Regions from separate parts of the Propionibacterium sp. genome, predicted to be linked through region 1. Evidence: riboswitches for the same ligand, from Rfam matches in the RefSeq annotation. Region 1 holds a riboswitch; the other holds the start of a gene.
The links. A riboswitch is a leader RNA that binds a small molecule or an ion and turns the genes downstream of it on or off. The one in region 1 is predicted to bind thiamine pyrophosphate.
Positions count from the first base shown of each region.

Region 2: another riboswitch for thiamine pyrophosphate. It lies ahead of thiC (phosphomethylpyrimidine synthase ThiC); the one in region 1 lies ahead of ABF648_RS01820 (ECF transporter S component).

Region 1 is NZ_JBDNTB010000006.1:24,281-27,685, reverse strand. It holds gene ABF648_RS01825 (ABC transporter ATP-binding protein) at 1-1,448, opposite strand, end outside; gene ABF648_RS01820 (ECF transporter S component) at 1,453-2,082, opposite strand; TPP riboswitch at 2,126-2,232, opposite strand; gene ABF648_RS01815 (purine-cytosine permease family protein) at 2,235-3,405, opposite strand, start outside.
Region 2 is NZ_JBDNTB010000022.1:6,389-9,793, forward strand. It holds gene ABF648_RS05530 (class II 3-deoxy-7-phosphoheptulonate synthase) at 1-107, shown strand, start outside; gene thiC (phosphomethylpyrimidine synthase ThiC) at 197-2,038, opposite strand; TPP riboswitch at 2,031-2,140, opposite strand; gene ABF648_RS05540 (Acg family FMN-binding oxidoreductase) at 2,307-3,405, opposite strand, start outside.

The DNA of each region.
Region 1 (3,405 bases):
ATGGTGCGACCCTCGTCGAGGATTGACTGCACGAGCTTCACCAGATCGATCCAGGTGTTGCGATCCTGACCGAAGGTGGGTTCGTCCAGCAGGATGACGGTCGGGCTGGTGGCCAGCACGGTGCCCACCGAGAGCCTGCGCTTCTCCCCGCCTGACAAGGTGAAAGGGTTCGCCTCGGCGATGTGGTCGAGGTGCAGCTGGGCGAGCAGCTCATCGACCCGGGTGCTCGTCTGCTGAGTGCTGCGGCCCAGCGTCCGCAGCCCGACGGCCAGTTCGTCGTGCACGGTGGCCTCGACGAACTGGTGTTCTGGGTTCTGGAAGACCGAGCCGATCCGGGTGAGCAGGTCGCGGCTGGGCCAGGTGCTCTGCTGGGCTGGGTCGAAGTGCCTGCGCAGCCGCCGCGTGAGGTGCTGGGAGGCTGTGGGGCGCAGCTCTGGGGCGGTCTGCACCTGACCGGCCAGCGGAGGCAGCACGCCGGCCATGGTGAGCGCCAGAGTGGTCTTGCCTGCGCCGTTGGGTCCGGTGACGGCGGTGGCACGCCTGGCTGGGATGCGGGTCGCCAGATGGGTGTGCACCGGGTGCTGCGGGGCGTAACCGATCGACAAGTCCTCGGCCCACAGCAGCGGCTCGGCGCGACCGGTGGGCTGCGGTCGCGCATGAATCCCCGAGTCGACTCCGGGCACCCATGCACCGGCTGCGGAGAGCTCCTCGCGATGGTGGGTGAAGACTTCCCGGGGCGGGCCGTCGGCGATCAGACCGCCACCCGGTGCCAGCGCGATCACCCGGTCCACCAGATCGACCCACACCTCAATGCGGTGCTCCACCACGACCAGGGTGGTGCGCCGGTCGGCCACCACCGAAGAGATCGCCTCGCGCACCTCCACGATGCCCACCGGGTCGAGGTTGGCGGTGGGCTCGTCCAAGCACAGGATCCCGGGGGCGCCGGCAACCCCGATGCGATCAGTTCCGATCTGCATGGCCAACGCCCCGGCGATGGCAAGCCTCTGCTGCTGCCCGCCCGACAGCGCATGGGTGGGATGGTCCAGCGGCAGATCCAGGTGCACGGCGTCCAGGGCTGCGCGCACCCGCGGCCAGATCTGTTCGCGGGGAACACACAGGTTCTCGCAGCCGAAGGCGACGTCGTCACCCACACGCTCGAGGATCACCTGGGAGCTCGGGTCCTGCATCACCAGGCCCACCCGGCCGCGGATGCGGGTGGGGTGCTTGCCGTTCACGAGCAGCTTTCCGTGCTCTTCACCCTCGTCCGCGCCGCCGAGGACACCTGTGAGCGCCGACAGCAAGGTGGACTTGCCCGCACCGGAACCGCCGAGCAGCAGCACCCGCTCGCCGGGAGAAATCGAGAAGGTCAGCCCGCTGGTCGCCCACCGGTTCCGGCCCGAATACCGCCAGCCCCAGTCCTGGGCTTCGACGACAGGTGCGCTGCTCAAGCCCTCAGGCCTCCCGGCCCGAGGGGAAGCGGCTCAGCGCGCCGGTCTTGGCCAGTGCCCTGGTGATCAGCCACGCAAGCAGCCCCGCGAGGACGGCGCCCGAGATCACATTGGACACCAGGTAGATGACATTGAAGCCGAAACTCTTCTGGATGTTGGGAGTGCTGCCGATGAACAGTTCATTGGCCCAGGCGCCGAATCCGGTGGCGGCACCGGCGATCAGCGCCACGGGCAGCGTCCACACCCTGTAGCGCACGATGAAGAGGACGATTTCAGCCGCCAGTGCCTGGAAGAAGCCGGAGGTGATGGTGGTGATGCCCCACTGGTTACCGATCGCCATCGAGACGATGGCGGCCAGCACCTCAACATAGATGGCGGCGCCGGGCTTGCGGATGATCCACGCCCCGAGTGGGGCGCCCAGGAACCAGATACCGGATGCCAGGCCGCCGAGGCCGGGTGTGAGGGTGTCCATGGCCGAATACCAGGCGTAGCCGATGGTGTCCCAGGCCCAGAAGATGAGCCCGACGGCGACCGCGAGCACGGCCCCTACGACGATGTCGACCACCCGCCAGTGACCGACCCCGTATTGTTCCGGCAGCGTCTCGTCGACGGCGGACGATGAATGTGCTGACATGTTGTGTGCCCCTCTGTTCTGATCTTGGGCACGGTGCGGGCGACGCCCGCAAGAGGCCTTCCTGCGCCGGCATGATCCGGATCAGGTTCGACGGTCGAGAGCTGTTGCTCTCCTCTCAGCCCACTGCGGCGGACTCCCGTGTGGCATTGATCCTAGCCCGCGGCCCTGCCGGGCAGCCGCGCGGCGATGGCGCCGAGAATCCAGGCGGCCGCACCGGCGATCACCATGGAGCCCACGGTGGAGCCCAGCCAGGCTGGCGGGTGCACACCGAACAGTGCTTGGACGCTGCTCCACATATCTGACCAGCCGGGCACCGTGCCCGGATAGATCAGCTGATAGGAGAGGAAACCGATGGCCCAGGCCACCGCGGGTGCCCAGCGGAACCGGGCATCCGGCGAGGTGTTCCAGTGACCGTGGCTCACCAGGAAGAAGTCGACCACAGCCACCGCGAACAGCGGCACGAAGGCCGAGCCGATCAGGTACAGGAAGCTCTCGTACTGGTCGAAGGAGAGCACGCTCGCCAGTGCCGTGGAGCAGATGCCCATCACGACGGCGATGATGCGGCGGTCCACCCGCGGGGCGATGTTGTGCACCGACACGGTGGCCGAGTAGACGTCGGCGAAGGCGTCGTCCAGCTCGTCGAAGAGCAGCAGGGCCAGTGCGATGGCACCGGCCGGCAGCGCCATCAGCGCGGCCAGCAGATGGGTACCGCTCAGGTCACCGGTGAGGTGACCGACCGCGAAGACACCCAGGCAGTAGTAGGCGAAAATCGCGATGCCGTAGCCGAAGGACGCTCCCGTGAAGGCATTCCGGGTGGTCTTGGAATGCCGCGAATAGTCCGCGGCCAGCGGAGCGAAGGAGACCACCTGGGCGGCCGCCAGGTCGACTGCGGGCCACAGGCCGATGACGGAGTCCTGCGGGATCGGGTGCGCCGGTTGGCGCAGCACCATGATGAACAGGTAGACCGAACCGGCCAGCACCAGCCACAACATGATGCGGCGCAGGATCGTGACCGAACCCAGCGGGCGTATCGCCATGATCGTGGTGAGCGCGCCGGCGCCGATGATGAAGGGCCACCGCCAGGCATCGCCGAGGATGGTCACTGCGGCACCGGTGATGACGATGATCTCCATCGCCGCCCAGCCCACGTCCTGGCCGATGTTGAGCACCGTCGGCAGGATCGAGACCCGGCGCCCGAGCAGGCCGCGCAGGCAGACCATGGACGGCGTGCCGAGCTTGGCGCCGATCGCCGCAGCGCCACCCAGCAGCGCAGCACCGATGACGGTGCCGATCGCGCAGGCCAGCAGGCCGCCGGACAGGGAG
Region 2 (3,405 bases), on a different contig from region 1:
TCAACCGCAACCAGAGCCTCGAGCTGGCCTTCATGATCGCCGAGCGCCTGAACCGCTACCGCGGCAAGTACGCCACCGAGTCACCGGCTCCCGACTGGAACGAGTGAGGTCCGGCTGGTCCGTCCTCAACCCTGATGGACTGCACTCTTGTGTCGTGTACGCGACAGCATCGCAGTCCATCAGGTGGTGAGCGCAGTCACCTGGCGGGCAGGTAGACCGATCCGCCGGACTGCTTGAACAGGATGCTCATCGCTGACATCCCGGTGACGATGGCCTGCTGGGCGTCGCGGTCTCCGAAACGGTCCCTGATGTTCTGCGAGATCGCCATGGCGCAGAATTTCGGGCCGCACATCGCGCAGAAGTGCGCGAGCTTGGCCGGCTCGGCGGGCTGGTCCTCGTCGTGCAGCGCCAGCGCGGTGTCCGGGTCGAGCGACAGATTGAACTGGTCCATCCAGCGGAACTCGAAACGAGCCCTGGAGATGGCGTCGTCGCGTTCGCGCGCACCGGCATGGTGCTTGGCGATGTCTGCGGCGTGGGCCGCGATCTTGTAGGTGATCACGCCGGTCTTCACGTCGTCGCGGTTGGGCAGGCCCAGATGCTCTTTCGGGGTGACATAGCACAGCATCGCGGTGCCGTACCGGGCTGCCTCGGTGGCTCCGATGGCGCTGGTGATGTGGTCGTAGCCAGGCGCTGCGTCCATGGCGAGCGGCCCGAGTGTGTAGAACGGCGCCCCTTTGCACAGCGACTTCTCCAGCTCGACGTTCGCCTTCACGGTGTCGAAGGGAATGTGGCCCGGGCCTTCGATCATCACCTGGCAGTCGTGTGCCCAGGCCTTTTCGGTGAGTTCGGCCAGGGTGAGCAGCTCTGCGAACTGGGCCTGGTCATTGGCATCGGCCAGGCAGCCGGGACGCAGGCCGTCGCCGAGGGAGAAGCACACGTCGTAGTTGTGCAGGATCTCGCACAGCTCGTCGAAATGCGTGTACAGGAAGTTCTCCTCGTGGTGGGCGAGGCACCACGAGGCCATGATCGAACCGCCACGCGAGACGATTCCGGTGAGCCGATCCGCGGTGAGCGGCACATGTCCGAGCCGGACGCCGGCATGGATGGTCATGTAGTCCACGCCCTGTTCGCACTGCTCGACGACGGTGTCGCGGAACAGCTCCCAGGAGAGCTCGGAGGCGTCCTGGCCCACCTCTTCGAGGGCCTGGTAGAGCGGCACCGTTCCGATCGGTACGGGGGAGTTGCGCAGGATCCACTCGCGGGTGGTGTGGATGTCGTCACCGGTCGACAGATCCATCACCGTGTCGGCGCCCCACTTCGTGGCCCAGCTCAGTTTCTCCACCTCTTCGCCGATCGAGGAGCTGACCTGGGAGTTGCCGAGGTTGGCGTTGATCTTCACCAGGAAGCGTTCGCCGATGATCATCGGCTCGGCCTCGGGATGGTTGATGTTGAGCGGTATCACTGCGCGTCCGGCTGCGAGCTCGTCTCGCACCAGCTGGGCGGAGCAGTGCTCTCGTTCGGCTGCGAAGGCCATCTCAGGAGTGACGATGCCCTGGCGCGCGTACCGGCGCTGGGTCGGGCAGGCGCCGGAGGACGCCCGACGAGGGTGGCGCTGTTGGCCGCGCCAGCCGCGGTCAGCACCTCTACGCTGCCCAGATCGTGCCTTGTCAACACCGGGATCGGCGGTCTCCGAGGCGTACTCCTGGGTGTCGTGTCGGTCAGCGATCCACTGGGCGCGCAGGGGCGGAAGGCCGATGTCGGTGGGATGGGCAGGGCCCTCGGTGCAGTAGTCCACGAAGGGCTCATAGGGGGTTGCACCAGGGACGGCGGTCAGGGGGATCTCGGTGAACGGAACGTCGAGCAGATAGCTGCCGTGCGCGTTCGTGAAGGGAAGCTGCGTGGTGCGGCGAAGGTGAACCCGATCTCGTTGAGCCGATCCTGCTGCGGTCTCCCGGTTCTGCTTCTCGGTGCTGGCCTCCTGCTGCGGGAGGTCGGTGTCGTGCGATGGTGTGCTGGCACCGTGCGGGTTTACTGGCATGAATCCTTCTTCCTTCGCCGGCATGACCCGGACAGGTTCGACGGTGCTCAGACAGGTCGGTCTGATCTCAGCCCCCGCAGTGGGGCGCCCGTGTGGATGTCAGCGATGCTAGTTCCCTCTCGTCAGCGACGCGCAGAGGGGTCCGAAATGTTCGCGACATGGTGCGGGAAAGTCCCATGCCCTGTACCGGCGCCGAGATCACGCCCAGACGATCCACGGACGCAATCCAACGGGCGGCACTGCGTGCATTCGACGGCGCACGTCGTGCTCAGCGTGTCACGAGGACATCACTCACAGGACGTCGGGGACTCGGCCCGGCCACGCGTCCGGGATAGCCGATTCGGAATCCGAGCAGACTTTGACCTGGGGCAATGCCCGTTGCGTCAGCCCACCCGGCGCCGAATCGATCAGTGGCACGCAGCGCCGCCTCGCGAGTGATCCGCTCGCCGACCTGGTTCATGTGCTGCACGGCGAGCCCTGCGGCGGTGGCGGCCAGATGTACGTGCTCCAGGAGACGCCCACCCGCGAGCCGATCATGGGCGTCCTCGACGTCGCTGACGCGGACGATGCCATAGGCACTGGCCGTGGCCGTGTGGGTGTCGCGAGTGGTGCGCAGCCAGAACGCGTCACCGAAGCGGCGCGACTGTGCCGGCAGGATCTTCGCCATGGCGAGGGTGAAGCCGTCGAGGCCTTGACAGTTGAGGGTCAGGCCGTCGCGGTGACGTTCGACATCGGCGAGATCGTTGCGGAACCAGGAGAAGGCCTCGGTGGACATCTGCTCGTCCTCGGTGATGGACCGGGTGGCCGCCACGTAGAGATCTCCGAGTGCGGAGATCCTGCCAGGATCGGTGACCCATGCCAACTCAGCCCCAGCCGGCGCGTCGGCGGCGAGCGATTCGAGAACATCGGACGTCACGGGTCGTCTGCTGAACGGTCCGCGATTGGTGTGCCTGCCTGCAATGGCCGAGGCGAGTTCCTGCTCCCGCGCTGTGGCCGGTCCGCCGGGTGCCAGATCGATGTGTGCAATGTGCTCCGGATCGGTGTCTGGCCACGCTGTGACGGCTGCGTCCAGATCCTCCGAGCGCGCTGCGACAACGAGATTCTCGATGGCGCACCCGCACCCGGCGATCCGCTCGCGCCCTGACGAGTCGCTCACCGGCATGGCGCGCGCGGGGTCCGAGTAGACCTCGATGCTGTTCGCGCCGAGGGCGAACGACCACGGCTGGATGTTGTGGGGATTGGCCGCCAGTGAACCGGCCGCAACGAGTTTCTCCAGCCCGGGCGCCGCCTGCCAATCGCGCCACAGCGCATAGGCATCACCGTGCTCGCGGACCCACACACCATTGGTCTGGGCCCGGACACCCGTC